DNA from 4 places in the Pseudoalteromonas shioyasakiensis genome. Region 1 is predicted to be linked to each of the others. Evidence: predicted binding sites of a transcription regulator. Region 1 holds the regulator's gene; each other region holds the start of a gene.
The links. Region 1 encodes sigma-54, which starts transcription at its own class of promoters, with help from an activator protein. Its sites were predicted from a motif close to GTTGGCACGNNNNTNGNNT; they were not measured.
Positions count from the first base shown of each region.

Region 2: the regulator sigma-54 is predicted to act here: its motif matches at 2,583-2,601, upstream of fliE (flagellar hook-basal body complex protein FliE).
Region 3: the regulator sigma-54 is predicted to act here: its motif matches at 4,036-4,054, upstream of KQP93_RS01495 (TorF family putative porin).
Region 4: the regulator sigma-54 is predicted to act here: its motif matches at 2,321-2,339, upstream of KQP93_RS12910 (flagellar basal body rod protein FlgF).

Region 1 covers NZ_CP077770.1:482,615-490,711, forward strand. Annotated here, with positions in the region: gene rapZ (RNase adapter RapZ) at 1-198, opposite strand, end outside; gene ptsN (PTS IIA-like nitrogen regulatory protein PtsN) at 199-651, opposite strand; gene hpf (ribosome hibernation promoting factor) at 655-942, opposite strand; gene KQP93_RS02320 (RNA polymerase factor sigma-54) at 970-2,466, opposite strand; gene lptB (LPS export ABC transporter ATP-binding protein) at 2,582-3,307, opposite strand; gene lptA (lipopolysaccharide transport periplasmic protein LptA) at 3,304-3,825, opposite strand; gene lptC (LPS export ABC transporter periplasmic protein LptC) at 3,815-4,369, opposite strand; gene kdsC (3-deoxy-manno-octulosonate-8-phosphatase KdsC) at 4,366-4,917, opposite strand; gene KQP93_RS02345 (KpsF/GutQ family sugar-phosphate isomerase) at 4,921-5,892, opposite strand; gene KQP93_RS02350 (calcium/sodium antiporter) at 5,896-6,864, opposite strand; gene KQP93_RS02355 (ATP-binding cassette domain-containing protein) at 7,113-7,931, shown strand; gene mlaE (lipid asymmetry maintenance ABC transporter permease subunit MlaE) at 7,924-8,097, shown strand, end outside.
Region 2 covers NZ_CP077770.1:2,732,038-2,740,134, reverse strand. Annotated here, with positions in the region: gene KQP93_RS12735 (sensor histidine kinase) at 1-1,069, shown strand, start outside; gene KQP93_RS12730 (sigma-54-dependent transcriptional regulator) at 1,066-2,469, shown strand; gene fliE (flagellar hook-basal body complex protein FliE) at 2,640-2,972, shown strand; gene fliF (flagellar basal-body MS-ring/collar protein FliF) at 2,993-4,708, shown strand; gene fliG (flagellar motor switch protein FliG) at 4,701-5,741, shown strand; gene fliH (flagellar assembly protein FliH) at 5,745-6,563, shown strand; gene fliI (flagellar protein export ATPase FliI) at 6,581-7,915, shown strand; gene fliJ (flagellar export protein FliJ) at 7,915-8,097, shown strand, end outside.
Region 3 covers NZ_CP077770.1:308,603-316,699, reverse strand. Annotated here, with positions in the region: gene KQP93_RS01515 (AsmA family protein) at 1-1,673, opposite strand, end outside; gene KQP93_RS01510 (hypothetical protein) at 1,912-2,337, shown strand; gene KQP93_RS01505 (helix-turn-helix transcriptional regulator) at 2,346-2,546, shown strand; gene KQP93_RS01500 (hypothetical protein) at 2,698-3,864, shown strand; gene KQP93_RS01495 (TorF family putative porin) at 4,152-4,829, shown strand; gene KQP93_RS01490 (aldo/keto reductase) at 4,894-5,790, opposite strand; gene KQP93_RS01485 (YIP1 family protein) at 5,957-6,664, shown strand; gene KQP93_RS01480 (efflux RND transporter periplasmic adaptor subunit) at 6,714-7,880, shown strand; gene KQP93_RS01475 (ABC transporter ATP-binding protein) at 7,880-8,097, shown strand, end outside.
Region 4 covers NZ_CP077770.1:2,773,574-2,781,670, reverse strand. Annotated here, with positions in the region: gene flgC (flagellar basal body rod protein FlgC) at 1-100, shown strand, start outside; gene KQP93_RS12920 (flagellar hook assembly protein FlgD) at 114-794, shown strand; gene flgE (flagellar hook protein FlgE) at 846-2,213, shown strand; gene KQP93_RS12910 (flagellar basal body rod protein FlgF) at 2,374-3,138, shown strand; gene flgG (flagellar basal-body rod protein FlgG) at 3,160-3,948, shown strand; gene flgH (flagellar basal body L-ring protein FlgH) at 3,964-4,647, shown strand; gene KQP93_RS12895 (flagellar basal body P-ring protein FlgI) at 4,660-5,754, shown strand; gene flgJ (flagellar assembly peptidoglycan hydrolase FlgJ) at 5,943-6,911, shown strand; gene flgK (flagellar hook-associated protein FlgK) at 6,925-8,097, shown strand, end outside.

The DNA.
Region 1 (8,097 bases):
TTCTTGCTGCTCTTTCGGTAAGTTACGTACGTCGATGCTGACCGCTATTTTATCGTAGTTATCAGACACACTTCGTACGAGCGAAGGAAGTAGATTAACTGGAATATTATCAACGCAATAATACCCTAAGTCTTCCAGTACTCGTAAAGCGACCGATTTACCTGAGCCTGAGCGACCGCTGATAATTATTAATTCCATTTATGCCTCTGCTGATATGACCTGAAACAGTTGCTGATCGGTAGTTGCACTACGCAGCTGTTTACAAAACTCTTTATCTTTAAGTCTATCAGCAATTGTTGATAAGGTCTTTAGGTGAAGCTGACAGTCACCATCTGGTACGATGAGTGCTACAAAAATATCAACCGGGCGATTATCAATTGCATCAAAATTAATAGGGGATTCACTCACTATCACAAAAGCATGAGGTTCATCTGCGCCACTCATTCGGCCATGTGGAATAGCAATACCTCGGCCAATGCCGGTGCTACCTAGTTTTTCTCGGTTGAGTAAAGCATCTAGGATATCTTGTTGCGATAAATGAGGAAGCTGCTGGTGAGCCAGTTCGCTGATATATTCAAGAATTCTTTTTTTGCTATTAAAAAGGACCGCAGCTTTGCTGCAGTCCTGGTTAGTAAGTGAACTTAGTTTCATAATTTAATGTCGAGCTAATTTCTCTTTGTGTTTAATGACTTGGCGATCGAGTTTATCGATCAGTGAGTCAATGGCTGCGTACATATCTTGATGTTCTGTAGAAGCGAATAACTCGCCTCCGTTTACATGTAAAGTTGCTTCTGCTTTTTGGCTTAATTTTTCTACATCTAGAATGACATGAACATTATTAATATGGTCAAAATGCCTTTCTAGTTTCGCAAACTTGGTGTTTACATAGTCTCTTAATGAATCTGTGATTTCTACATGACGACCAGTTAAATTTAGTTGCATAAGCATTTTTCCTTCTATGTAAAACGTCTAAATCAGACTCTTACGCTGATTAGACGGAGGTATTGCTAGAGACTCACGATATTTTGCAATTGTACGTCTAGCTACTTTAATTCCTTGCTCAGCCAATATATCTGCAATTTTGCTATCACTCAATGGTTTAGCTGAGTTTTCTGCAGCGACTAACTTCTTGATTAAAGCGCGTATTGCTGTAGAAGAACACTCACCACCATTTTCGGTGCTGACATGGCTTGAGAAGAAATATTTCAACTCAAAAATACCCCGTGGGGTATGCATATATTTTTGCGTTGTTACCCGTGAAATCGTCGATTCATGCATTTCGACCATTTCAGCAACATCATTTAGCACCATCGGCTTCATTGCCTCAGGGCCATGCTCAAAGAAAGCTTGTTGTTGTTGAACGATACAGTTGGTCACTTTTAATAGCGTATCGTTACGGCTTTCTAAGCTTTTAATAAACCACTTAGCTTCTTGTAAGTGAGAGCGAATAAATTGGCTGTCGCTACTTGATTTAACAGAGCGAGACATCGCCGCATATTGGCTGTTCACTCTAATCTTTGGCATACAGTCTGGGTTTAACTCGACTACCCAGCGACCTTTTACTTTTTTTACTGATACATCAGGTATGACGTACTCAGACTCTTCGCGCACTATGCTATCCGCAGGCTTAGGATTTAAGCTGTGGATGAGCGTCATCACTTCTTTAAGCTCGTTTTCTTTAAGCTTAGTCTTTTTCATCAAAGTTCGATAGTCGCGACTCGCTAATAATTCGATATGCTCAGATAAAACCATTTTAGTTTCAGCTAAATATGGCGTATTAGCATCGAATTGACGTAACTGAATGCACAGACATTCTTGTAAACTGCGTGCGCCAATACCAACAGGATCAAATAACTGAATTCTTTTTAAGACCGCTTCGACTTCATCAAGTTCGATTTCTTCTTCATCGCTATTTTGATTAAAGCTTTCGACGATATCTTCACAGCTTACCGTTAAAATACCTGATTCATCGATAGCTTCTACAATTGCCACAGCAATCGCTTCATCAGTAGGGCTAAATGGCGTGAGCTGTAATTGCCACATTAGGTATTCGTGAAGGGTTTCGGTTGATGCACCCTGATAGATTGATTCATCTTCAGGCATTGGCCCTGACGATGTTGAAGGGGCGGCACTCATGTACTCATCCCAGGTAACATCCATAGCTAAGTCATCGCTTACGGTGTCTTTATTGAGAGCATCACTACTTTCTTGCTCGTATTCGCTAGGAGCTTCTTCGGCAGACGCGCTGACTTGCACATCGTCAGATTCAGCTTTTTGCTCATTCTTGCCGGTGCTTTCTTCGTTGTAATCCGCTTCTTCCACTTCAAGTAGAGGATTACTATCAAGCGCTTCTTGAATTTCTTGCTGGAGATCCAATGTACTGAGCTGCAACAAACGAATAGCTTGTTGCAGTTGTGGAGTCATTGTAAGTTGCTGGCCCATGCGCAGCTGTAATGATTGCCTCATGTATCCCTAACAATCCTTTTTAAGTTATCGATAACTGTGCAAACACAGTTAAGTCATTATCGATTTATTGTCATTGTTATAAGTCTAGCAGATGCTCTAGTCGCTGGCGTAATGGTTACAGCCTGAATTGCTCGCCTAGATATACATCGCGTACAGTTTGGTCTGCTAATACGTGCTCAGGTGTGCCTGATGCAATTAGCTCCCCATGAGAAACAATGTAGGCTTTTTCACAAACATCAAGGGTTTCTCGAACATTATGGTCAGTAATTAGTACACCAATACCACGATTTTTTAGGTGCTCAATTATTTTCTTTATATCTAACACTGAAATTGGATCAACACCAGCAAAAGGCTCATCTAAAAGGATAAATTTAGGATTTGCGGCTAATGCGCGAGCAATTTCAACACGGCGGCGTTCACCACCTGACAGCGCCATACCTTGGCTATCGCGAATGTGTTGGATGCTAAATTCATCGAGTAAGCTATTTAGTGTTTCTTCGCGACCTGCTTTGTTTAGATCTTTGCGAGTTTCTAAAATAGCCATCAAGTTTTGGTACACCGTTAACTTTCGAAAAATTGACGATTCTTGTGGCAGATAGCCGATACCTAAGCGGGCACGATTGTGCATTGGCAAAAGGGTAATATCGTTATCATCAATGCTGATTTTACCTTTGTCGCTTGGTACTAAGCCTACAATCATGTAGAAGGTGGTGGTTTTACCTGCGCCATTTGGGCCAAGCAAGCCAACAATACTGCCTGCCTCAACTTCAAGACCGACATTTTTAACCACTTGACGGCCTTTGTAGCTTTTAGCTAAAAGCTCTGCTTTTAATGTGCTCATGGTTGGCCTTTATTGTCTTTTTTATTTTCAACAGGTACTAAAATAGTGTGTACACGATCTGTTGAATTTTCGTCTTTTTCAGCACTGATCAGCTGCTGTGCCATATCATAGGTAATGCTTTTTGCTGTTACTTTTTGACCTGCTTGAGTAACTTCAGCTTCACCGTTTAAGGTTAAGAAGCGTTTTGCAACATCATAACGAACTTCTTCGGCGCTGGCGCTCATCACGGTGCCATCAGTTTGTTTTTCTTCGAAGTAAGCTGGTGTGCCTGTGGCAATAATTAACTCTACTGTACCTTCGGTGTCGCCGCCATGTGCTTCAAGGCGCTCTGCGGTAATACGACGATTACCATGCACGATCTCTACGTTACCTTCGAATATGCCAACGCCATCTTTTAGTTTCCCTACTTGGCGATCTGAGCTAATGCTAATCTGAGCGCCAGTTTGCTCGGCAGCTGCGCCCGAAAAGGCAATCAATAAGCTTGGGATCAGGAGTAATTTCTTCAGTTTATTGGTCATAGTATATGGTTCGTGTATGGTTAGTTAACTCAACAATTTCGGTTTTTAAATCGGCTTTTAAGCCTTTACCGGTAATCTTTAAATTCGGTCCTGTTAGTGTCACAGGTTGCTTTGAAAACATGGTCATTTTATCAATATCGACATTAATGTTTTCTGCTTTTATATCTTCGATCATACCGTTATGGGTTAAGTTTTTAGCAACTACATCCCCTTCAAAAATCAGCTGATCGTTTTCGTACAATGTGGCTTCTTTGGCTTTTACTTGCCAAACCTGCTGGTCGCCATAAATAGTAAAAATAGGTTGCTCAAAAAAGGTAAACCCTAATTGTTGATACAACTCCATTTTAGCAGCAGCCACTTTATGACTAATTTTGCCTTGCTCGTCATACGCTGTTTGCTTTAACGCCACAGCAGTGTAATCAGGTGTTGCGATGATCTCGTCTTCACTAGTTATTGTGTCTGTTGATTGGTTAAAGTACGGGTACCATAACCAGACCATGCAACAAACAAAAACAATACTCAGTAAAATACGGGCTATATTCATGCGCTGGTTCCATCGCTAGTTAACGGCTTACCGTTTTCTAACATCAGTAAATCAGTTAATTCACGCACAGCTCCAAAGCCACCTGGTAATAATGTGGTGTAATGAGCCAGCTTTTTAATCAGTGGGTGTGCATCGTTTACAGCAACAGCAAACCCTACTTTTTCCATTACTGGTAAGTCTGGACCATCATCACCAATATAGGCAATTTGTTCATCGGTCAGCCCCAGTTTATCTTTTAACTCTTGATAAGCAATCAGCTTATCTTCTTGTCCCTGATAAATGTGCTGAACAGTAAGGCTAGTCATTCGCTGCTGAACTATTTGTGAATGGCGGCCAGTAATCACTGCCACTTCAAAGCCACTATTAATGAGCGCTTTAATACCAAAGCCATCTTTAGTATTAAATGCTTTAAGCTCTTCGCCATCATTACCTAAATAAATTCGGCCATCAGAAAAAACACCATCTATATCACAGATTAGCAATTTTACTTTTTGTGCGCGCTGACTCACATCAGGGCTAAGAGGCTGGTATAGCTCGGCGAATGTCATTGCTTAAAGAACTCCTGCTTTTAATAGGTCTTGCATATTAAGGGCACCAATTGGCGTATTACTTTGATCTACAACAATTAAACCATTGATACGTTTACGTTCCATAATATTTAGAGCTTCAGCTGCAAGCATGTCAGGGCGAGCAGTTGTACATGAACGGGTCATCACTTGGCTAATTGCAGTGCTATGGATATCGATGCGCTGCTCTAAAATACGGCGTAAGTCACCATCAGTGAATAACCCGGCTAATTTTTCATCAGCACCAATAACCGCGGTCATACCAAGGCCCTTAGCTGACATTTCGATTAGTGCATCTTTGATGCTTTGGGTTTCGCTAACGATTGGCGTGGCATCGCCTGCGTGCATCACATCATCTAATGTAAGTAATAAACGTTTACCTAAGCTGCCACCAGGGTGCGAAAGCGCAAAATCATCGGCAGTGAAACCACGGGTTTCAAGTAGCGCAACCGCCATTGCATCGCCCATAACCAAGGTTGCTGTGGTACTTGCAGTTGGCGCAAGGCCTAACGGACATGCCTCTTGGCTTACTTTAATGCACACATGTACATCAGACAGTTTTGCCATGGTTGAGTCTGGGTTGCCTGTGAGTGAAATCATCTTTGCGCCAATGCGCTTGATAACAGGAATAATGCTAAGTACTTCGCTGGTCTCACCTGAGTTCGAAATGCACATCACTACATCATCACGGGTGATCATGCCTAAATCACCGTGGCTTGCTTCGCCTGGGTGAACAAAAAATGCCGGTGTGCCAGTACTTGCAAGAGTCGCCGCAATTTTATTACCAACGTGGCCTGACTTGCCCATACCAATCACAATAATACGACCAGTACATTGGAACATTAATTGGCAAGCGTTATCGAAATCTTGATTTATATATTGCTCAATTTCTTGTAAGGCTTGTGCTTCAATTTCGAGTACGCGCTTACCCTGCGCGATAAAGCTAGGTTGTGTCATTAATTATCCTACTTGGCTGAAAATATAGCCCTGATATGCAATAAATGCGACTAACAAGAAGCCACCTTCTACTCTATTGATACGACGAGCACCTTTAAAGTTCAATGACATGGCAATCAATACAATCGTTGCTGCAATCATGATAAGTGCATCGCGGTTTGCCGCAGAAGGGTCAATAATCGATGGATTGATAATACCCGCAAGTGGTAATACGGCGAGTAAATTAAAAATGTTTGAGCCAACGATATTACCAAGCGCTAAATCGTCTTCGTTCTTTAATACCCCTGCAATACAAGCTGCCAGCTCTGGTAAGCTGGTACCAATAGCAATTATGGTTAAACCTATTACAAGATCTGATAGACCAAAATATTTTGCGATATCAACGGCTGATTCAACTAAAAAGTGTGAACTGACTGGTAATAAAATCATGCCGATGACTAACCAAAATACGGCAGATTTGGTACTGACATCGTTCGGAACGTCTTCACATGCTTCGCTGACGAATGGGTCATCTTGATTTTTAGCACGCAGAGACACAATAACTAAGCCACCAATGAACACCGCAAAAGCAATCATCAATGCAATGCCTTCAGCGAACGAAAAATAGTTGTCTGAGAACACATACCAAGCAGCTACAGAGATTAACAGGACCAGCGGCATCTCGCGTTTAAGTGTCATTGAAGACACTGAAAGAGGGCGCAGTAAGGCTGTGACACCAAGTACAAGCAAGATGTTAGTAATGTTAGAGCCGACTGCATTACCTACCGCAGTATCTGTTTTATCAGCAAGTGCTGCCGATGCAGATACCATCATTTCAGGGGCTGATGAGCCCATAGCAACAACGGTTAAACCAATGATTAGGGTGGGGATCCCCATATTTTTTGCGAGTGCAGCCGCCCCATAAACAAACCGATCGGCACTCCAAACGAGTGCAGCAAAACCAATAATTAAAATGACAAAAGAAGTCACCATTGTGATACGCCAACATTACTTATACAGATGACTGCAAATAGTAACAAAAGCGAACCTGAAAGTATAAGTAAAAGAATGGGCTGGCGAGCATAAAGCGTGCTTAGCAAGGAAACTAAATTTCAGGTGTCGTTAAGCTCTTTGCAGCTAGCTTTAGAATTTATTGATAGAAAATATTACAAAATTTTACGATTTGTTTTTTCCATCTTGACTAAAAAACCCTTAAAATGGCAAAACTAGTGAAAAACGTTATGGAGAGCGACTTGTCGCAATCAATAGTAGAAATCAAGGATGTAACCTTTTCACGGGGCGATAGAATCATATATAAAAATATGAGTTTTAACATTCCGAAAGGCAAGATTACCGCTATCATGGGACCAAGCGGCATTGGTAAAACCACCATGTTGCGCTTAATTGGCGGTCAGCTTAAACCTGATTCTGGTGACATTTTATTTGAAGGTAACAGTATTCCTGGCATGACTCGCAAGGAACTTTATGCTGCCCGCACCAAAATGAGTATGCTGTTTCAAAGTGGCGCTTTATTTACCGATATGTCAGTGTTTGACAATATCGCCTTTCCTTTGCGCGAACATACTCAACTCAGCGAAGATTTAATTCGTCTTGTCGTTTTAATGAAATTACAAGCAGTCGGCTTACGTGGTGCACAAGACTTAATGCCTTCTGAGCTTTCTGGTGGTATGGCTCGCCGTGCTGCTTTGGCTCGTTCAATTGCTCTTGATCCGGAGCTTATCATGTACGATGAACCATTTGCGGGCCAAGATCCTATCTCTATGGGTGTATTAGTTAAGCTAATTAAATCACTGAATGAGGTGTTAGGTTTATCATCACTTATCGTGACCCATGATGTAACAGAGGTGATGAGCATTGCTGATCACGTGATCATCATTGCTGATCAAGGGGTGATAGGCGAAGGTTCACCAGAGCAAATGCAAAACCATGAATCTGAGCTTGTACAACAGTTCTTAAATGGTTTATCGGATGGCCCTGTACCATTCCATTTCCCAGCTCCTGCGTATGATGATGAATTACTAGGAGTGCATAATGCTTGATCTATTCCAGAAGTTAGGTCACAAAACATTAGGGCGCTTTGCAGCGCTTGGCCGCTCTACTCAGATGCTGTTTGGTGCACTCGTTAATGTGCCGAACTTCAAAAAAGGCACGCCTTTACTTGTTCGCCAATTATATATGGTGGGCTCGCAATCTCTTTTAATCATT
Region 2 (8,097 bases), 1.6 Mb from region 1:
ACAATATAACCCATGCTTACAGCAAGAAGAGTATGTGGGTGAATTGAGTGATCTGCGCCAACAAGCCAGTTGGTTAGGCCACTTGGTTGATACCATGCCTGCGGGTGTGGTGGTTTTAGATGGCCGAGGCATGATCGCAAAAGCCAATCAAATTGCCATTGATATGCTAGGTGAACCCCTTGAAGGTGAAAAGTGGTTTAGCGTTATTCAACGCTCATTTCGACCAAAGCAAGACGATGGACATGAAGTATCACTTAAGGATGGCCGTTTAATAAAGCTTGATATTACTGCGCTTGCTCCAGAGCCAGGGCAGTTAATTTTAATGACAGATTTAACTGAAACCAGACGCTTACAAAAGCGAGTAGCACATATGCAGCGCTTAAGTGCGCTTGGCAAAATGGTCGCTTCGCTTGCTCATCAAGTCAGAACACCGTTATCAGCGGCCATGCTGTATGCCGCAAATTTAGGCTCAAAGCGATTGCCAGAAAGCTCGCGTGGCAACTTTCATACAAAGTTAATGTCGCGTTTAAAAGATTTAGAAACTCAAGTGAACGATATGCTGTTATTTGCCAAAAGTGGTGAGCAACAAGTGGTCGAAAGCGTTTCAATGCAGCAGTTACTTAATGAAGTAAAAGCCGGTGCTGATGCTATGGTTGCGCAAAATAACAGTGAACTAAGCGTGAACTTACCAGAACCTGATATTGAAATTATGGGTAATAAAACGGCTCTGGCGAGTGCTATTCAAAACCTGATCCACAATAGTATTCAAATTATTGGTACTGAGGCTGTGGTAACCCTGAGTGCCGAACGTGACGAAACTAGCGAAAACTGTGTTCGCATCAGTGTCAGTGATAATGGCCCGGGTGTTGATTTACGTCATGCCAACAAATTATTCGAACCTTTTTACACTACCAAAAGCCAAGGCACGGGGCTTGGACTTGCTGTTGTAAGTTCAGTCGCCAATGCGCACCAAGGACGGGTTGAAGTGGCTAATAATGCTCATGGGGGAGCATGTTTTAGTTTGATCTTGCCAATTAGTGCAGAACCAATGTCAGCGGAGGCAAAATGAATACTAACTCTATTTTAGTCGTTGAAGACGACGCAGGCTTACGAGAAGCACTGATTGATACCCTTGAAATGTCGGGTATTGATTGCGTTGCTGCAGATAGCGCCGAACAAGCGATGATCTTGCTTAAGCAAAATAGCTATTCATTGGTTGTTAGTGATGTGCAAATGGGCGCTATGAGCGGCCTTGACCTACTACGTAGCATTAAACTTAATTATCCTGAGCTGCCGGTATTAATGATGACGGCCTATGCCACTATCGATGATGCTGTAGAAGCAATGCGTTTAGGCGCGATTGATTACATGGCAAAACCGTTTGCTCCAGAAGTGCTCCTTAATATGGTTAGCCGTTATTTGCCTGAAAAAGAAAAAGAAACCGATGGTCCAATCGTTGCCGATCCATCAAGCATTAAGCTATTAGAGCTCGCGAGCAAAGTTGCCCGCTCAGATGCCAGTGTCATGGTACTCGGCCCAAGTGGCTCGGGTAAAGAAGTGTTGGCTCGTTTTATCCACGATAAATCAAATCGTAGCGATGCTCCCTTTGTGGCTATTAACTGTGCTGCTATTCCTGAAAACATGCTTGAAGCAACCTTATTCGGTTACGAAAAAGGGGCGTTTACCGGCGCTATTCAAGCTTGCCCGGGTAAATTTGAGCAAGCTCAAGGTGGTACCATCTTACTTGATGAAATTACTGAGATGGATTTAGGCTTACAAGCTAAATTACTGCGTGTACTTCAAGAGCGCGAAGTAGAGCGCTTAGGCGGTCGTAAAACCATAGAGCTTGATGTTCGCGTTCTAGCTACAAGTAACCGAGATTTGAAAGAAGCGGTGAGCGAAAATCTATTTAGAGAAGATTTATATTATCGCTTAAATGTATTCCCGCTATTGTGGAAACCATTAGCCGAGCGTCCTGGCGACATTATTGTATTGGCTGAGCATTTAATAGAGCGTCATTGCCTGAAAAGTAAAGAGCCTATAGCTCAACTAAGTGAGGGTGCGAAACAAAAGCTGCTATCGCATGCTTGGCCAGGTAACGTACGAGAGCTTGATAACGTTATGCAACGGGCATTGATATTATGTGATGGTAATAGTATTCATCAAGATGATGTCTTTATTGAAGAGTTGCTTACGGTGGATATCAAGCCAGTCGCTACGCCACCACACAACGCTCCGGTATATCAAGAACAGCCTGTTGAAGTTAATTTAGATACCGTGCCACAAGTGAGTGAGCAAGGTAATTACAAAGACGAGCTGAAAGACAAAGAGCATCGTATTATTTTAGAAACCTTAGCTCGCTGTAATGGTAAGCGTAAAGAGGTTGCAGAAACCTTAGGTATTAGTCCTCGCACGTTACGTTATAAACTGGCGCAAATGCGAGACTTGGGTATCGCCTTACCTGCATAAACTCCTTCCAAAAAGTTACTCAAGCAAGCTCACATTTTTGTGAGCTTGTTTGCTGTCAAAACTCTGACATGCAAAATTAATGGTTCAAGCTATTGAATTTGCTTGTTTTATTTTGTGGCACGGTTTGTGCTTTATCAGTGCATAAGTAAACTGCATTGTCAGAGAGTATTATGAAAGTTCAAAACAGCGCATTATTTCAAGAAATGCAAGCTATGGCTTCAGAAGTAGGCCGTAGTAACTCAATTAATAATTTACCAACACAAACTCAGCCAACATCGTCGGCACAGTTTGGTGATTTACTTACCAATGCACTTGATACAGTGAATGGCTTACAAAAAGACGCTAAGCAAAAAGTAACAGCAGTGGAAATGGGCGATCGCAGTGTTTCTTTAGCTGACGTAATGATTGCTTCGCAAAAATCATCAGTCGCTTTTGAAGCTACGGTGCAAGTTCGAAATAAACTTGTTGAAGCTTATAAAGAAATCATGAACATGCCTGTGTAACTAGGTAGTGGAGAATTATTGTGGCGCAATCTAATCAATCAACTGATCTAGCCTTAGCAGGCGGCGGTATCGACTCAACCGATACTGATGATCAACAAGAGCAAAAGTCAGGCTACCTAAGTGCCTTAAACGGTGTAGATGTTTTACGCCAGGTTACTTTAGTGATCGCTTTGGCAATCTGTTTGGCTATCGCAATTTTTATTATTATTTGGGCTCGTCAACCAGATATGCGTCCGCTTGGCAAAATGCCAACGGAAGAGCTTATTCAAACGCTGGACTTTTTAGACGCTCAAAAGATTGATTACGAACTTGATGGTAACGTCATCTCTGTTGAAGAAGGTGAATACCAAAACATTAAATTATTGATGGCTCGTGAAGGCCTGGAGCAAGCGCCAAGCTCAGGTACTGACATCATCATGCAAGACATGGGGTTTGGTGTTAGCCAACGCCTTGAACGTGAACGTTTAAAACATGGTCGTGAGCAACAGCTTGCACGTACCATCGAAGAGCTAAAAAATGTTACTCGCGCCAAAGTACTTTTAGCTATTCCAAAAGAAAACGTATTTGCTCGTCGTGAAAAACAACCTTCAGCGACGGTAGTGCTTACCTTAAAACGCGGTCGTACACTTGACGGTGAAGAAGTTGACTCAGTAGTTGATATTGTTGCCTCAGCAGTCCAAGGTTTATCGCCAGAGCGTGTTACTGTTACCGATCAAAATGGTCGCTTACTTAATTCAGGTTCACAAAACTCACTTGCTGCTCGCTCTCGTAAAGAGTATGAGATTGAACGTAAGCGTGAAGAAGAGTACTTAAATAAAATCGATAGCATCCTTATTCCAGTTGTAGGCTTAGGTAACTATACCGCGCAAGTCGATTTAAACATGGATTTTAGTGCAGTCGAAGAAACACAAAAACGTTATAACCCAGACTTACCAGCAGTGCGCAGTGAAACCACGTTCGAAGAAAACAACATCGGTGGTCTTGCAGTGGGCATTCCTGGTGCGCTAACGAATCAGCCGCCAGTTAACTCTAATATTCCAGAAATTGCAGGCCAAGGTGGAGCAGGCTCAGCAACGAACCCAAGTCGTTCGCATAAAGAAGCAACACGTAACTATGAGCTTGATACAACAATTTCGCATAAGCGTCAGCAAACCGGTGTTATTCGTCGTATCAGTGTTTCAGTTGCCGTTGATTATGTACCGCAGGTGGGTGAAAATGGTGAAACAACCATGGTTCCTCGCTCTGTAGAAGCATTGTCAAATATTCGTCGTTTATTACAAGGCGGTGTTGGTTTTGATATGCAGCGTGGTGATGCACTTGAGGTTGTCACAGTGCCATTTGTTCGTGAAGATGCTGGTGAAGCGATTGAAGTTCCACTTTGGGAGCAAGATTGGTTCATGAAGATGCTACGCTTAGCATTAGGTGCACTGGTTATCATCGTACTGATTGTCTTTGTAGTAAGACCTATGCTGAAACGTCTAATTTACCCAGACGATACACTAGAAGAATACGATGAAGATGCATTAAGTGCCGGTGTAGATATTGGTGATAGCACGCTAGATATGCTAAATAAAGACTTTGACTCTGCTGCTGTAGGATTCTCAAGTGATGGTACACTACAGCTGCCAGACTTACATGGCGATGAAGATTTACTCAAAGCAGTTCGTGCATTGGTTGCAAATGAACCAGAACTGTCTTCTCAAGTAGTGAAAGCGTGGTTAACAGAAGATGACTGATCAAGAACAAAAACAACTACCACCGGCGTTTGATGTTGATAAATTAGACGGTGTGGATAAGGCGGCAATCTTATTGCTGAGCTTATCAGAAGAAGATGCTGCGCAAATCCTTAAGCACTTAGAGCCAAAGCAAGTGCAAAAAGTGGGTATGGCAATGGCTGCGCTAGATGATTTATCGCAAGCGAAAATTAGCGCAGTTCATAATTTGTTTATTGAGCAAATTCAAAGCTTCAGTACCATTGGCTTCCAGTCTGAAGACTTTATCAAAAAAGCCCTTACAGCAGCGCTTGGTGAAGACAAGGCAGCCAGCCTTATTGACCAAATTGTTATGGGCTCAGGAGCGAAAGGTCTTGATTCATTGAAGTGGATGGATTCAAAGCAAGTGGCGAATATCATTCGCAACGAGCACCCGCAAATTCAAACCATTGTTTTATCCTATTTAGAGCCAGAGCAATCAGCGGAAATCTTGTCGCAATTCCCAGAAAAAGTGCGCTTAGATTTAACCATGCGTATTGCTAACCTTGAAGAAGTTCAACCAGCAGCATTGCAAGAGTTGAATGAAATCATGGAGAAACAGTTCGCAGGTCAAGCTGGTGCGCAAGCTGCGAAAATGGGGGGCTTGAAAGCGGCTGCTGATATCATGAACTACCTAGATACCAATGTTGAAGGTCAGTTAATGGATTCAATCCGTGAACACGATGAAGAGATGTCACAGCAAATCCAAGACCTTATGTTTGTCTTTGAGAACTTAATGGATGTTGAAGACCGTGGTATTCAAGCGATCCTTCGTGAAGTACAGCAAGATGTATTAATGAAAGCAATTAAAGGTACTGACGAAGCATTAAAAGAGAAGATTTTAAGTAACATGTCTAAACGTGCTGCTGAATTACTCGCTGATGATCTTGAGGCAATGGGCCCTGTTCGTATTAGTGAAGTAGAAGCGGCACAGAAAGAAATTCTTTCTACGGCACGTCGTTTAGCTGACTCAGGCGAAATTATGCTTGGTGGCGGTGGTGGTGAGGAGTTCCTGTAAGCCATGAGTACGTCTTCATTTCATACAGGACGCCCAGTGCATGCCAGTGAAGCAGCCGATGAATTATTGGAAAACTGGCCAATTCCTGAAGTGACGCAAGATACAACAAAACTCGCCGGACGCTCAACGGCGTATGGCACGCCTTTAGCTGACTTATATCGTAAAGAGCAGCAAAAGCAGCAGGCCGAACAGCAGCCAGAAGAGCCTGAAATTCCGTCATTGACCATGGCTGAGCTTGAAAAAATCCGTCAAGACGCCTATGAAGAAGGGCTAAAGCAAGGCCATGAGCAAGGCTATATAGATGGTTTTGAAAAAGGCGCACATGAGGGAAAAGAAGCTGGCTTTAAAGAAGGTGTTGAGCTTGGTAAGGAGCAAGGCCAAGAAGAAATAAAGCCAATTTTAGAAGAGCAGCTGACCAACTTAAGAAGCTTACTTGATAGCCTTTCTCAACCATTATCTAAAGTCGATGAAAGTGCCGAAAAGCAGTTAGTGCAGTTAGCTGTGATGTTAACTGAAGTTTTAGTTTACCAAGAAATTAAAACCTCACCAGAAGTCATTTTACATGCTTTGAAGCAAGCTATTGATGCGTTAGGTGAAGAGCAAGCGAAAGTACGTATTCACTTACATCCTGATGATATTACTTTAATTACCGAAAGTTATGGCGAACAAACTATCGCAGATAACCATTGGCAGTTAGTTGCAGAACCGACTTTAGAACGGGGTGGCTGCGAAATTAAAACCCCGCAATCATCCCTCGACATGACAATAAAAACCCGCGTCAAAGAAACGTTGGAAAACTTTTTGCATAGCAGTGGTATCTAACACTTTTTAGGCTTATTATGAGTGCTCAATCAATGACACTTAGCGAACGCTTACAGCGCTATGAAAAAAATATCAAGGCCCCAAAACCAGCTGTTGCCGGTATTTTGACGCGTGTCGTTGGTTTAACGCTAGAAGCAAAAGGGCTTAGAGCACCTGTTGGCAGTCAATGTAAAATTGAAACCATTAACGGCTTTGTTGATGCTGAAGTCGTTGGTTTCAATGACCAAACACTTTACTTAATGCCAAATGATCATATCTCTGGCGTATTGCCTGGTGCACGAGTTATCCCAAAACTAAACGAAACAGGGTTGCCTGTTGGCATGAGTTTACTTGGCCGCGTAGTGGATGGCCTAGGTCGGCCACTTGATGGCTTAGGTGCCATTAATGCTGAGCATCACTTAAAGTTTGCGCAAAACTCAATTAACCCTCTTGCAAGACGACCAATTAGTCAACCGATGGATGTAGGTGTAAGAGCCATCAACTCCGTTATTACCGTAGGTCAAGGACAGCGTATGGGTCTGTTTGCAGGCTCTGGTGTCGGTAAATCAGTATTACTGGGTATGATGACTCGCGGCTCTGAAGCAGATGTAATTGTGGTAGGTCTTGTGGGTGAACGTGGTCGTGAGGTAAAAGAGTTCATTGAAGAAATTTTAGGTGTTGAAGGGCGTAAGCGCTCAGTGGTGGTTGCAGCTCCTGCGGATGCTTCACCATTAATGCGTTTAAAAGGCTGTGAAAGTGCAGTGACCATTGCGGAATACTTTCGCGATCAAGGTCTTAACGTATTGTTATTACTTGACTCCGTTACCCGTTATGCCATGGCGCAACGTGAAATTGCCTTAGCAGTTGGCGAGCCTCCTGCGACTAAGGGGTATCCGCCTTCAGTATTTGCTAAACTGCCTGCGCTGGTGGAACGTGCCGGTAATGGTGGTGAAGGGCAAGGTTCAATCACCGCGTTTTTCACTGTGCTTAGTGAAGGGGATGATATGCAAGATCCAATTGCTGACTCTGCTCGCGCTATATTAGATGGCCACATTGTTTTATCTCGAGATTTAGCTGACAGTGGTCATTATCCGGCTATTGATATCGAAAAATCGATTTCTCGTGTTATGCCACAAGTTGTATCTGAAGCGCATATGCAACAAGCTCGTGTGCTAAAACAAGTGTATTCAATGTACCAACAGAACAAAGATATGATCACACTAGGTGCGTACCAAAAAGGCACCGACCCTATGCTTGACCAAGCAATTAATATGATGCCACGTGTGAATCAATTCCTTCAGCAAGGCATGAAAGATGTGATCAGTTATGATGATGGTCTACAAGGTCTTGCGCAGTTATTAGGACAAGGTTAATGGCTCAAAGTAAACTTGATTTATTGCTAAAGCTTGAGAGCGATAAAGAAGAATCTTTACGCATGGATTATTTAAAAGCCCAGCAGCACTTACAAAGTAATCAACAAAAACTGCAAGGGCTGAATAACTTTCGCATGGAGTATTCTCAGCAATTGCATTTGAAAGGTCGCTCTGGTTTGTCT
Region 3 (8,097 bases), 170 kb from region 1:
AGTGATAGGTCTTTATTTTCACCAACACCGTTAGTGAATACAAAACTGCCCTGCAATGCTGAGAAGTCTGTTTGCTGTGAGTTATCAAAACCAGTATCTAAACCTTCTGATACTGCGCTTAAGTTACCTTTGATAAGCTCTTTTGCTTTACGAACCATCTCTGCAATGTTGGCCCCTTTTACCGCACCATCAGCAAACTCAAAGCCTAACTTACCATTTAAAGCATTTATAAAGCTCTTTTGGCTTTGACCTGTGGTCGTTAGATCCCAATTTAGAGAGCCTTTACCCATTAACTTATCGAAACCAGCCGCATCAGTCAGTAATGGCTGCGCATCAATTGTATCTAAAGAAAAGTTAGTACTAATTTTATAAGGTGTTTGCTTGGCGTTAACGGTTATCACACCTTTACCATTGCCCTCATAAGCAACAAACTTGTCTAGACTGATTTTAGCCACGGCATTTTTTAGGTTCACCGTTAACTGGTTTTCACCAAGGGTAATATCATTGGCTTTTAATCCACTTGAACGCACGACTACATTTGCATCAAGTGCATTTAAGCCACTCATATCAATTGCAGTATCATCCCAAACAATTGGTTGTACTGGCGCATCTGCTGCAGGCTCTGCTTGTTCTTCTTTAGCTACGCCCTCTGGTAGGTAAGGGTTTAAATCAAGCATGCCTAAATCAATATCGGCATTCACAGCTAAACGGTCACCAAGCTTAATATCGCTTTTACCTTTAATTTGCAGCTCATCTAGGGTGGCAAGTAGCTCAGTAAGCTTAAACTGCTGTCCTTTTAGGTGCATCGAACCTTTTATATTAAAGGCATTAAACGCATTTTCTTTTGCATTAAGCTCAACACCTTGCCAGCTCGCAATGTTTTTAACAGAGTCACCACTGACAGAAAGAAGCCCTTGCACGTCATTACCCATTTCTGCAATTGCACCTTTAAAATTCAAATCGACTAAGCGTGAATCAACCTCAGCGCTTACATTAAAGGTTTCGCCTTCAATCGCTTTAACAGGTGTATCTAGCGTGACATCTAAATCAAAGCGCTCACCCATATAGGTAATACCGCCTTTTAATTCTAAAGTCTTGCGAAGAGAAGGTAATAAGATGGCTAATTCTAAATCGCTTATCTGTTGCTTTGCCCCGGTTTTACCATCTAGATAAGTGAAAGTACCACCGTAGATTGCCACTTCACCAAGTTCGATGTCAAAGTTATCTGGTAAGTTAACAGCGCCAGAACTCTTTTGCTGCTCTGTCTTTGGTTGCTCAGCAACCGCATCAAATAGTTGCCAGTTTGCTTTACCATTTTTATCGGTTTCTAACAAAATCGTTGGTTCGTTAATCACAAATTTATCAAGCTTAAACTCACCGCCAAATAACGACATCCACGGGATACGGATAGCAAGTTGCTGCATGCTTGCCATATCTTTTTGCGAGCCTGTTTGCATATTGGCAAAGTGCACATCATTCAATTCAAGTTTTAATGATGGAAATACCGACAGCTTTTTATCGCCATTAATAGTCAGACTACGACCTGTGGTTTGTTCTACTTGCTCCGATACTTTATTAAATATCGCGTCTGTAGGTATTAGGAATGGTGCAGCGACTACCAATGCAATCAGTAATACGAAAATGACACCAACGATTTTCAGTAAGGTTTTCATAATCATCCTTAAAAATGGGCAAACAATGTTCTTATCATAGCGGGAGTTAGGCGCAATTGCATTGCCCAACACATAAAAAGGTTTGTAAACAAGCTTAGGTACAAGAATATGAATCAGCGCTGAAACATTTTGATACCTATAGGTTACAAAAAGTTCTTGACCAAATGATACCCTAAGGTTACATTGATACCTAGAGGTTACAAGAATATAAGCTAAACACTTCCAGAGGATGGACTTTATGAAACAACTAGATATTAAAACTGAAGAAAAATTTATGAGTCAGAATATATGGCTTAGTTTAAGCACAGGCATGGTTTTTTTACTTCTAAGTATTAACTCACTATCTAAGCATGATGTAGAGGAGAGTCTATTTGTTGTAATGAGTGTTTTATTTTATGTGGTTTTAGTGATTATTTACCTCATTAAGAGTGGGTTTCCGTTAAAAATGTATTTTCAATACGCTTATAAAGATGAATTTCTAAACACCATAGACACTAGTGCACATAAACATACTAGTTTTGCAATTGTACTTTGTCTTCTTGGTGTTTCTTATATAAACAATGCAATACCCAGCGAAGTTTCGCATGCAGCTATGGCATTATTCTACCTAGGTATCATGCTCTGTATATATGGCGCATCACTACTATGGCAAAACCGTGATTAGGAAATAATGTGCAAAATAATATCGCTAAATTCCGCAAAGAAAAGGGGTTATCGCAGCAAGAACTTGCTGATGCCATTGCAGTATCACGTAAAACCATTAGCACAGTTGAAACAGGCCGCTTTATACCCTCGGTGGTTATCGCGTTAAAAATCGCTGCTCACTTTGAACTCAGTGTTGAGCAATTATTTACACTCGATGACAATGATTAATAAACCAGCTCAGTCGCAATCTTACTTATAAATTATCAGTAAGATTGCATCATTTCATTACTTCGGTATGATGCACGACCCTGTTGTTTTTGCACCCTGTGTACTAAAATTAAACAACCCAATTTAGTCAAAACTGGAGTATCGATTAAGCATGAAGAAACTGCTTATTTCACCGTCAAAAATGGCGCTTGGCGAGCAAGAAAGTCAAATTTATCAAAATATCCTCAAGCAAGCCTCTGATATCAGCTTAAACCTTATGGCAGTTAAAGTAGAAAACCACCCTGAAGACTTTTTAGGATGGTGCTATGAGCTATTAAGTGCAAGCCGTGATCGCATTAACTACGATCTATTAGAAGATAAGCAATTACCGACACTTAAAAAACTTCATGACTTATTAATTTCTGCCATTAGCTTTTTGCAGTTAAAAACATTAAGGGTTGCGCCATGGCCTGTTATCGCAGGCTTTATTGAGCAGCATAAAGAGCTTGTAGCCCTTGATGAGCAACTACGCTTAGCTAATTACATTGCGGCAATTAAATCGCAATCACTAAAAGAGATGATCCCAGAAGACCGTTTAGCGTTTTCAGGTAAACACAGTGCCTCGCTTGATCCAAGCAGCTATAACTTCGACGTTGAATGGTTTGCTTCTACTAAGAACGCGAAAGGTTTCCACCAAATGTTGAGTGATTTACCTGGTGCGTTCGATGAGGCGCTTGTACACATTCCACTTGAGGGTGAAGTAACGCAAGAACATTATCAGCATTTTATGGTTGCTTACTTCATGGCATTTAATGGCAGCGATGAAAAGCCAACACTTGCTCCCGCTACTCGCTTGCTTGCGATGCGCCGACCTGACGTGTTTACACCAATCGTAAATAGTAAACTTGATGCACTTTGTGCAGCCCTTGGCATCACAAAGCTAAATAACCGCGATTTTGAGCGCTACTGGCAAGATGTTGTTGAAGCGATTCATAGTATGCCTTGGTTCAAAATGGCCAGTGCAGCAAATGAGCTTGAGCAATCTCTAGTCGAAATCAAAGCCCTATTACCTAGCTTCTTTTATTATGCTGATAAAAGTACCGCTGATAACTCAAACTATATTAAGTTGTTAAACAAACCTAAGAGCACTTCAAGCTCAGCAGGTAAAAAGACCGTACGCCGTGGTAAAGAGTCAGCTGAGATACTGGTAGACCGTGCACTAGCAAGCGATGATATCCCTGAACATATCAAAGCTAAGCGCGACTCAATCATCAGTGAAGTTGAAAAAGGCCGCAGTGTTGAAGAAACCATTACGCTAATGCGTGCAATTTTCGGCTAAGTTACTCTCAAATAAGCAAAACCCGGTTGCTTCGCAATTGTGCAACCGGGTTATTTTTTGCACCACACATGTGCGCATTAACAATTCAAATAACCACCCTTTTTATAATTAAACAAGTTTAAAAGCCTGTTTTAAAAGCCTTTAAGCATAAAATATCCCGTTCGAAATTAACTTGGCACAACCAGTGCAATGTCGTATCCAGACAACACATAAAAATGTCCTCAAATAATATCCAGACTGCAATCTGAAAATGGGACAAAATCAACATAACAACAGGATACAGAAACATGCTAAAACTAAAAAAAACGGTCGCAGCAAGCGCCATTGCGCTATTAACTTTAAGCTCAACATATAGTTATGCAGAAGTAACAGCTAATGCAGCAGCCACTTCTAACTACTTGTGGCGTGGTCAAGAACAAACCGGCGGTGATGCTGCAATCCAAGGTGGTATCGATTACGCAAGTGAATCTGGCTTTTATGCGGGTACTTGGGTATCGAATGCTAGCTGGGCTGACGACATGACTTACGAGCTAGACCTTTATGCTGGTTTTGGCGGTGAAATCAATGAAACCTTTAGCTACGATGTTGGCTACATTTATTATGCATACCCAGATGCAGCGTCTTACACAGATGCAGACTTTTCAGAAATCTACGGTAGCATTAGCATGGGTAGCTTCACCTTTGGTGCAGCAGTCCTAGCAACATCAGCAGCAAGCGGTGACGGTACAGATTTTGGTGATTCACTTTATTTAAATGCTGACTACAGTTTCCCGGTTGGCAGTACCGGTGCAGAAATGGCCCTTCACTTAGGTCATTACTCAGGGGATTTCATTGGTGATGATGACATCATCGACTACGGTGTTTCAGTGTCGAAAGACGGCTTTACTTTCGGTCTTTCAGACAACGACATTGATGGCTCAGATGTAAAAGTGTACGTCGCTTACGCGGTTGATTTCACTTTATAAAGAATGTGTTACTTGCTGCAACACGAAGGGCCGTTAAGGCCCTTTTCTCGTTTTGGGCTATTCGTTAAGGCACACTATGACCGGTTGAGCCTTGCCAAATGCGATACCATTGTTCACGGTTCATAGTAAGCTGCTTAGCTTCAACAGCTGATTTAACACGCTCAATATTACCCGTACCAAGTACCACAGACGGTGCACTTGGGTGCATTAACAGCCAAGCATAAACAACTTGATCAATGGCTGTGGCGCCAATTTCAGCACCAACCTGCTCCAACACTGCACGTAAACGCACCGCTTTTTCATCATCACTTGAGAATATAAGACCCCCAGCTAATGGTGACCAAAGCATAGGTTTGATATCGAGCAATTGGCATTGGTCTAAGCTGCCATCATCAAGCGCTTTCATTTCGTAAGGTGAAAACTCAATTTGATTGGTCACAAGCTCAAAGTCTAAACGCGACTGCAACAAGCTAAGTTGCGATGGGGTAAAATTAGATACACCAAAGTCAATCACATCACCATTTGCTTTTAGAGTATTAAATGCTTCTGCCATTTCATCGGCGTTCATCAAGTAATCAGGGCGATGGATAAGTAATACATCTAAACGATCGGTGTTAAAGTTTTTAAGTGACTGCTGTGCTGAGGCAATTATATGCGCGGCACTTGAATCATAATGGTTTGCTTTGCCTTGCAATCCTAGGCTTGCAAACGCAGGCTTAATACCACATTTAGTGATTATTTTGATTTCATTACGAATACTTGGTTTTAGTTTAAGTGCTTTACCAAATTCGGCTTCACAACCGTATTCACCGTAAATGTCAGCGTGATCGGTATGTGACACACCCATTTCAATTGCATTTTCTAAAAAACTTAAGCATTGCTGGGGCGTTACCTGCCAATCTAACAATCGCCAGAACCCCAATACCAACTCATCAATACAACGACCTTTGCTATTCACCATAACGACCTACTATTCCTACTATATTCGACTCAAATTAATCTTTTAACCATATCACAGATTTACTAATCACAGCTGTTAACATACAGTTACAAAACAAATTGCTAATTTGTTACTAAACAGGATATTTTAGTACCTAAAACAAATGTTATAAAACAAGGAATAAAAAATGAAATCTTCAAATGTCATGACGGCTTTGGTTGATATTTTTATCAGCCCAAGCAAAGCCTTTAATGGTTTAAAAGAAGCAAAAGGTTGGTCTTTTGTTGCCTTTATTTTACTTGCCGGCATTCTCGCTGCCAGCATGTTTGCTTTTTACAATAAAGCTGACCCGCAATTTTTAATCGATCAACAAGTCGCAGCTGCAGTTGATGCCACTATTGCTGAGCAAAAAATGATTCGCCAAAGCATGGAGCAAACCATAGATATGCAAGTTTGGTTTGCTATGTTTGGTAGCATTATTGGTTTAGCTATTATCAATGCCCTAATGGCAGGCTACTACCTATTTGTATCTAAGCAAGATCCAGAAGCTAACTATGGCTATGGCGCGTGGTATGGCTTTGGCGTGTGGACCATGATGCCTTTGGTTATTTATTATTTAGGCATTTTAGTCTTAGTGCTTACAGCAAGCACTAACCAAATTTCACAAACACTAATGAGCTACTCTTCAATTAACCAACTTTTAATTGGTTTAGAAATTGGCCATCCACTCTACACCTTATTGGAAAGTCTAAATATCTTTTCTATTTGGAGCATTTTGATCGCTGCTATCGGTTTAAAGAGCTGGACTAATTTCACTTTCAATAAAGCGCTACTGTTTGCAGCCCTACCAAGTATTGTTATTTACGGTATTTGGACTGTAATCGCTCTCGTTTAATACTGCTTTGAGCGGCGATATGCCGCTCTAAACTCCCCAAGGAAGAAAGATGAAAAAAGCCATTATAATTGGCCTCGCTGTTACAGCATTTGTCGCTTTACTAGTATCAAAACAGGTCACCAGCAATAAAGAAGCGCCAGAAATGCATATTGCTGAAGTTGAACAAGGCAATATTGCCGATTCAATTTTAGCCTCTGGTAACCTAGTCTTTAATACCCAAGTGCAACTGCGCTCAGAAGTGACAGGCCGTGTAGCGAAAGTGTTTGTCGAGGAAGGTGAAAGTGTCACTGAGGGCGATATTCTTATGCGCCTAGATACGACCGCGTTTGAATCTGAAGTTGCCCGCAATAAAGCCGTGCTTCGTGCGACCGAAATCGATATTAAGCATAGCGAAACTCGCCTGAAAAATATCGAGCGCCAATTAAGCCGCCAAAAAGAGCTTTATGAAGTTGGCCTTGCTGGCCAAGAAGTATATGAAAACCTACAAAATGCCCGCGATTTAGCAAAAATAGATATTGAAGCAAAACGTGAAGCTTACAACCAAGCCCAAGCATCTCTATTGATTGCTGAAGACCGTTTAAATAAAAGTGTGTTTCGCGCTCCAATGAGTGGCCTACTTGCCTCGGTCAATATTAAAGAAGGTGAAACCGTTATTGCGGGAACAACTAACATTATCGGCTCAGACTTGATGCTAGTAGCTGATCCAAGCGCAATATTAGCCGAACTTCGAGTGGATGAAACCGATATTGCCGGTATCAAATTAGACCAACATGCAGATATCTATGCCGCCGCTTACCCAAATCAACCTTTCACTGGCAAAGTAATAAACATTGGCACATCAGCAAAAAATCAAGCCGGTTCTCAGGGCTTATCATTTAAAGTCAAAGTACTGCTTGATGCCACTGACCGCCAGCTTTATGCCGGAATGAGCTGCCGCGCAGAAATCGCCACAAGCATTGCCGAAAACGGCTTAAAACTGCCTATTGAAGCTATTCAAAAAGAGGATGAAAGCTATTTTGTCTGGAAGCTTAACGCCGATAATACAGTAACTAAAACAGCGGTAACGGTAGGTATTTCTTCAGATATCGAACAAGCACTAACCAGCGGTGTTGCAAAAGGAGATCGTATTGTTATCGGCCCAGCCAGACCTCTTAGCTCACTAAAAGAGGGTAATACGGTAGCCGTTAAAAACAGCCCTGAAAAAGGTGCTAACTAATGTCTGCGGTGATCAAGCTCAGTAATATCAATAAACAATACAAAATGGGCGAACAAGTTTTCAAAGCCCTTGATGATATTAATATTGAAATTGCACAAAATGAGTATGTTGCCATTATTGGCCCTTCAGGCTCAGGTAAATCAACCCTGATGAACTTGCTTGGCTGTTTAGATACTCCCACCAGTGGTGACTACTATTTAAAAGATAAGCTAGTAAA
Region 4 (8,097 bases), 1.5 Mb from region 1:
AAATATGATTTCAGCCTCTCGCTCTTACCAAACAAATGTGCAAGTTGCTGATGCAGCTAAGCAAATGTTAAGTAAAACACTGTTGCTTGGGCAGCGGTAACCGAGGATAAGTTATGAGTAACGACATCAGCAGTGCGTCATCAACGTATTTAGATAATTTACGTTGGCAAGACAATCAAAATAAAACAGAAGAGAAAGATGATACTTTAACGCAAGAAGACTTCTTCTCACTTTTAACACAACAGTTGTCGTTTCAAGACCCAAGCAAGCCTGCTGACAACGATCAAATGATTGCGCAGATGACGAATTTCACTATGGCTGAGGGTATTTCAAACTTAAATGAGAAGTTTGAATCACTAACTGCATCAATGACATCTAACTCTGCGTTACAGGCTTCAACGCTTGTTGGTAAGCAAGCGTTACTTGAGTCTGACACCATTGATTTTGATGGCGAAAATCTCGCTAAAGGTTCTGTGGTTGCAGAGACTGCTGTTGAATCTTTAACGTTGAGGATCACGGATTCATCGGGTCAGTTAGTACGCACCATGGAACTTGGTTCGCAATCAGCGGGTGCACTTCGTTTTGAGTGGGATGGCAAAGATAACGATGGCAATGTACTCCCTGAAGGTGAGTATGACATCAGTGCTGAAGGCTTTGTAAATGGAGACTACAGCAGTATGCCAATGGCGACCTTTAAGAATATTGAAAGTGTCAATATTAATGGCGCAAGCGGCATTATCGTAAATACAAAAGAGGGTGCGGTTAGGCTAACTGATATAGCTGAAATCGCATAAGTAAAAAAGGTTTGGGTTAGCTTAGGCTAAGAGATAGGTTAGAGGTGAGTTATGAGCTTCAATATTGCATTAACAGGTTTAGCAGCCGCGCAAAAAGATTTAGACGTTACCGCAAATAACATTGCTAACGTTAATACTACGGGCTTTAAAGAGTCTCGTGCAGAGTTCGCTGATGTATACGCATCATCAGTATTTAGTTCTGGTAAAACAAAAAATGGTGACGGTGTAAGAACGACAATGGTGGCACAGCAATTCCACCAAGGCTCGTTATCTTTCACAAATAACTCGCTCGACTTAGCGATCACTGGTGAAGGTTATTTCGCAATGGCGAATGACCTAGGTGCGCAAGACTTCACATATACTCGTGCAGGTGCGTTTAAATTAAACCAGGATAACTTCATTGTTGATGCAAGCGGTAACTACTTACAAGGTTTCCCTGTTGATGAAGCAACCGGTGATACCACTTCTGTTAGCTTAAGTACATCTTCGGCGTTACAAATTCCTGATGCGTCAGGTTCACCGCGTGCAACCACGAATGTTTATTCATCATTTAACCTAGATTCACGTGCCTCTGCGCCAACAGTGACACCGTTTGACCCTGAAGCAAGTGCTACATATAACAGTTCAACATCAACAACTGTGTATGATTCATTAGGTGAACCACATATTTTACAATTCTTTTTTGTGAAAACAGACTCAGCGACAACAGGTAATGAAAATGAATGGGAAGTGTATGCAACACTTGATGAAAAACCATTTGATGCAAGTGGTGTAGAGCAAACAACAACGCCTTATACACCACTAACTACATTCCAATTTGATTCAAGTGGTTTACCACTTAACACGGATGGTGTTGCTAATACTGATGCATCATTTAACCCATTAACTTTACCAAATGGCGCAGGCGCTGCGACAGGTTTATCTGACTTACTATCTAATGGTGCTAGTTTCCCTGATGATGTAACGATGAACTGGCGTGATGAAGCGGCAACAGCGAACAAAGTACCTACTCAATATGCTAGTAACTTTGAAGTAAAAGCACTTGAACAAGATGGTGCGACTGTAGGTCGTCTATCAGGTATCGATATCGGTTCTGACGGTAAAATTGTTGCTTCGTACAGTAATGGTGACACTTCATTCTTAGGTCAAGTTGCCATGGTACGCTTTTCGAATTCACAGGGTTTACAACAAGTGGGTGATACTTCTTGGAAGAAGAGTTTAACGTCAGGTGAGCCTATTGCTGGCGAACCAGGTTCAGGTACATTGGGTTCAATTAACTCATCTGCGCTTGAACAATCAAACGTAAACCTAACTAACGAACTTGTTGACTTGATTAGTGCGCAGCGTAACTTCCAAGCAAATTCACGTGCGCTTGAGGTTAACTCAACACTACAGCAAAACATCCTACAGATCCGTTAATTTTAACGGCTCTAAGCTTAATCCGACACGAAGGCTGCTCCCTCTATTGGCAGCCTTTTTTCATTCTAATTATTCATTTTTCTCTTCTATTTTAGCGTCAATTTTACTTTGGCACTTTTATTGCATTTCTTAGTTATCGTATTTTTAGTGAGTCAATGTTATGGACAAAATGGTCTACATTGCCATGTCGGGTGCTAAGCAAAGTTTGCGAGGTCTTGAACTCAAGGCCAACAACCTTGCTAATGCTAACACCACTGGCTTTAAAGCTGATTTTGCACAAGCTCGCTCTATGCAAGCCTTCGGTGAAGGTCTGCCATCTAGGGTGTTTGCAATGCAAGAACGCCCTGGATCTAATATGGAATCGGGTGGTTTTGTTGAAACTGGCCGCGAGCTTGATATCGCGATGAGTGACCGTGGTTGGTTGAGTGTACAAGATGCATCAGGCAATGAGGCGTACACCAAAACTGGCACATTAAACATTACTCCAGATGGTGCGTTGATCACTAGCCACGGCCGTCAAGTAATTGGCGAAGGTGGTCCAATCATTTTGCCATTACCTATCGAGAAAGTTGAGTTTAGTGAAGACGGTGCTATTCAGGTTCGCCCACAAGGAGCGCCAGCAAACTTTTTGGAAGTGGTTGATCGCTTAAAAGTGATTGAGGCTGATAACACTCAGCTTGAAAAAGGTAATGACGGTTTATTTCGACCAAAAGAAGACATGTTGGTCAATGACCTTTGTGGTTTTTGTGATATTTCACCAAACGTAAAAGTACTGTCGGGTACGCTTGAAATGTCGAACGTAAACCCAGTACATGAAATGGTCGACATGATCAGCAATCAACGCCAATTTGAATTACAAGTTAAATTAATGAAAACAGCCGAAGAGCTCGACGAGCGTCAAGATCAGCTGTTACGCATTGTTTAAGATGACTGAGAGGGTAGAGTTATGAATCCTGCATTATGGATCAGTAAAACCGGGCTTGACGCCCAGCAAACCGATATTTCGGTGATCTCAAATAATCTCGCGAATGCCAGCACGGTCGGTTACAAAAAAAGCCGCGCCGTATTTGAAGATTTACTATATCAAAACATCAATCAACCAGGTGGTCGTTCATCTCAAGACACTGAAATGCCATCGGGTTTAATGCTTGGTGCAGGTGCCAAAGTGGTAGCTAACCAAAAGAACTTTTCACAAGGTAACATGCTTACCACAGAAAATTCATTGGACTGGATGATCTCAGGTCCTGGTTTTTTTGAAGTGCAATTGCCAGATGGCAACATTGCCTATTCACGTAATGGTCAATTCACCACTGACGAAGATGGCCGCATTGTGACCTCGGGCGCGGGTTTTCCATTACAGCCAGAAATGAACGTACCAGACGATGCACAATCAATTACTGTTTCGCAAGACGGTGAAGTGTCGGTACGTATTTCAGGTCAAGCAGAGAACGTGGTAATTGGTCAGCTAACAATTAGTGACTTTATTAATCCATCAGGTCTTGAGCCTATGGGGCAAAACTTGTACACCGAAACCGCTGTGAGTGGCGCACCTGTGCAAGGGAACCCAGGTATCGATGGTTTAGGTACTGTGGTTCAAGGTTCACTAGAAACGTCTAATGTGAATGTAACAGAAGAACTCGTTAACTTGATTGAAACACAACGAATTTATGAAATGAATTCAAAAGTGATTTCAGCGGTTGATGAAATGCTTAGTTACATCAATCAACAGCTTTAATGGCTAGGAGGCAGCATGCGTAATATTATCTTAGTCACATCGGCAGCATTAATGCTGGGTGGTTGTATGACAACGCAAAATCATCATGTGGTTCAGGATGACCCTTACTATGCGCCTATGTATCCGGAGCCAACAACAGAGCCAATGGTTCCAACGGGTTCGTTGTTTGATAGTTATTCAGCAGATGACTTGTACTCAGATAAAAAGGCATTGCGCGCTGGCGATATCATCACTGTTAAATTGCAAGAATCAACGCAAGCCACCAAAGCGGCAAAAACCGAAACCGACAAAGAAACGGACGCTAGTTTAGATCCTGTTATTGGGCTTGGTGGCAATCCAGTTAACATTGGCGGTGATAGCATTCAGTTTGGTATTGGTTCAGGAGCATCGTTTAAAGGTGATTCAAAGTCTAACCAATCGAATAGCTTATTTGGCGATATTTCTGTCAATGTGATGCGTGTTTTACCTAATGGAAACTTGGTTATTCGCGGTGAAAAATGGCTTACTTTGAACACAGGTGAAGAGTTTATTCGCTTAGAAGGCTTAGTTCGTCCTGAAGATGTGCAAGCAGATAACACGGTCACATCAAACCGTATTGCTAATGCGCGAATTCAATACTCAGGTAAAGGGCAAATTCAAGAAACGCAAAGTGCAGGTTGGCTGTCTCGTTTCTTTAGTAGTTCGCTTTTCCCATTTTAGAGGAATAAAGTCATGACTGGGTTTAAATACATCATCGCTCTTTGCTTAATTAGCCTGCAGTTTTCTGCACAGGCTGAGCGAGTCAAAGATGTATCTATGGTTGAGGGTGTTCGCTCAAACCAATTAGTGGGTTATGGTTTGGTTGTCGGTTTGCCCGGCACAGGTGAACAAAGCCGATTTACTCAACAAAGCTTTAAAGCCATGTTGAATGGCTTTGGTATCACTTTACCTGATAGCTTAAAACCTAAGATTAAAAATGTTGCAGCTGTGGCTGTACATGCAGAATTACCAGCATTCAGAAAACCCGGTCAAACCATTGATATCACGGTGTCGTCTATCGGTAGTGCGGGTAGTTTACGTGGCGGTACCTTATTACAAACCTTCCTAAAAGGGGTTGATGGCAATACCTATGCGATTGCACAAGGCAGCTTAGTCGTTGGTGGCCTAGGTGCGGAAGGAGCAGATGGTAGCCGTGTAATTATTAACACACCAACAGTGGGCCGTATTCCAAACGGTGCCATTGTAGAGCGTGCTATTAAGAGCCCGTTTATGCAAGGTGACTACATTACTTTTAATTTAAATCGCCCAGACTTCACAACGGCTAAACGCTTAGAGCAAACGATTAATGATTTAGTGGGTCCTGATAGCGCTCAGGCAATCGATGCAGCGTCAGTACGCGTGTTAGCACCGCGTGATGCATCTCAACGTGTTGCTTATTTGTCGACACTTGAAAACTTAGAGTTTAAGCCAGCAGACACAGCAGCAAAAATTATTGTTAACTCGCGCACAGGCACAATAGTAATTGGCAAAAATGTGAAGCTACAGCCTGCGGCTATTACTCATGGTGGTTTAACGGTCACCATTGCTGAGCAGCAAAATGTGTCACAGCCAAATGCTTTAAGTGATGGTGAAACTACCGTTACCAATCAAAGTATTATTGATGTGAACGAAGATGATTCACGTGCTTTTGTATTTAACCCGGGTGTTAATCTTGATGATCTCGTGCGTGCAATCAATGAAGTTGGGGCTGCACCGGGTGATTTAATGGCAATCCTAGAAGCTTTAAAAGAAGCGGGCGCGATAAACGGGCAACTGGTTATCATTTAAATTAAAACGCGCTTTCGAGCGCGTTTTTTGTTTCTATACCTTAATCGTTCAGCATATAAACATCAGCCAAAATCTTGGCTCTGAAGTTACTCCATTCCTGTATCAGTTATTAGCCAATCTATAAAGTTTTTTGTTGGCGCAATTTTTGCATTCTAATTTTCATTATTAACTATTGTGTCAAAAAGCTGATGGATACTAATCATCTCGACAAGCAAAACTTTTTTGATTTAGGCAACTTAGACTCATTACGTCAAAATGCCTTAAAAAGTGATGCCTCTAGCGATGCGTCAAAAGAGGCGCTGAAAAAAGCGGCGGCACAATTTGAATCTATCTTCACTCAGATGCTGCTTAAAAGTATGCGTAAAGCAAATGAAGCGTTTGAAGATAAAGACAGCCCATTTAATTCAAGCGGCGTTAAATTTTTTGAAGAGATGCATGACCAACAAATGTCGGTTGAGCTTTCATCAAATGGCTCGTTGGGTCTAGCTGACTTGATTGTTCAGCAGCTCTCGCCAGACGGTAAAGAGTTTACACCAGGTTCTGTACTAAGAACGACGGCTGATTTTGCTAGTGATAAACGCGCAAGCGGTGTCCTTGATAGCACTACTGAGGCTCAGGCTAAACCACAAGCTGTCGAGGATACATCAGCGAACGAGCAAACAGAAAACCGCTTTGAAGATGCTGAGTCTTTCATTCGCTCTGTTTGGGAGCACGCTAAAAATGCGGCTGAGAAAATTGGCTTAAATCCAGCTGTGATGGTTGCTCAAGCAGCACTTGAAACGGGCTGGGGTAAACACATCATCAGTAAAGCTGATGGCACAAGTAGTAACAACTTATTCAATATTAAATCGGATAGGAGCTGGCAAGGTGATAAAGCAAGCAAAGTCACGCTTGAATTTGAACAAGGTGTGCCAGTTAAAAAGCAAGCAAGTTTTCGCTCTTATCAATCGATTAAAGATAGTGTGAACGACTTTGTGGATTTTTTAAATGAAAACCCACGTTATCAAGAAGCACTTAATAATACCGCAGAGCCTGCAGCCTTTTTAGATTCGTTACAAAAAGCAGGCTATGCAACTGATCCAAATTATGCCGATAAAATTAAGCAGGTATTGAAGCGCGTTGAGCTTCAAAGCGTCGCTGCTTCATTGGTACGTTAAGGAGTAGACCCTCATGTCATTTAGCTTATATGACATAGCAAATGCCGGTGTAAGAGCTAACTCTGAGCTTTTACAAACCACCAGTAAAAACATCGCCAACGTTAATACCGAGGGCTATGTGCGTGAGCGTACCGAGTTCACAACCATGATCGACAACCAAGTCGGTCGTGGTGAGACTTATCGCTTATTGAATGAATTTGCGCAAAAGCAATTAAATAGAGATACCTCAAATAAAGCATTCTTTGATCAGTTTGTAACTGAAGCAAGCCGTGTAGATAGCTTGTTTTCAGAAGAGTCAAACAGCTTATCAACGAGCGTAAACTCGTTTTTTAATAATGTTCAAGAAAGCTTAAATCAACCGTCATCAACAGTCGCTCGTTCACTGGTCATGACGGATGCGCAAAATTTGATTGATCAAATGGACAGGTTGTCGAGCATTGTGGTTGACCAAAAAGCAGTGGTAAATGAGCAGCTAGAAATCTTTTCAGATGAAGCTAATAACCTGATCCAAAATATCAGTGATTTAAATACCAAGATTGCTTCGGTTCATGGTACTGATCGTGAGTCAGTATCAAGTGGTTTATATAATGAACGTGATAAAGCAATTCGTGACTTATCAGAGCTGATTGATATTGAAACACTCGATGGTAATAACGGCGAAAAACAAGTGTACTTAGGCTCTGGTCAAGCTCTTGTTATGCAAAGTGGCACATTTAACCTGTTTTCATTCAGTGGCGATCCTGATCCGAACTTTAAAGAATTAAAACTTGATGTAAACGGTGGCAAAGCCGTGCCGCTTGAAGTTGATGTGAGTAAATTGAAAGGCAAAATTGGTGGCTTACTGGCATTTCGTGACGATATTTTAGTGCCTGCGCAAAACCAGCTTGGTCAAATGGGCTTATCATTAGCCGACGCCTTTAATCAGCAAAACCGTTTAGGTATGGACGCTAATGGTGAAATTGGTGGTGATATTTTTGCTATTCCAACGGTTGATGCGTTCGGTTATCAAGCTAATACGGGTACATCAACAATGACGGCAACGGTTGAACCAGGTAAAGGCAGCGAATTGCCAGCAAGTGATTTTATTGTGAAATACAGTAATACGAATGAAGTTGAAATTTACCCCGTTGATTATAAAGGCGAGACGATTAAAGATGCCAGCGGTAATGATATTTTTACTACAGCA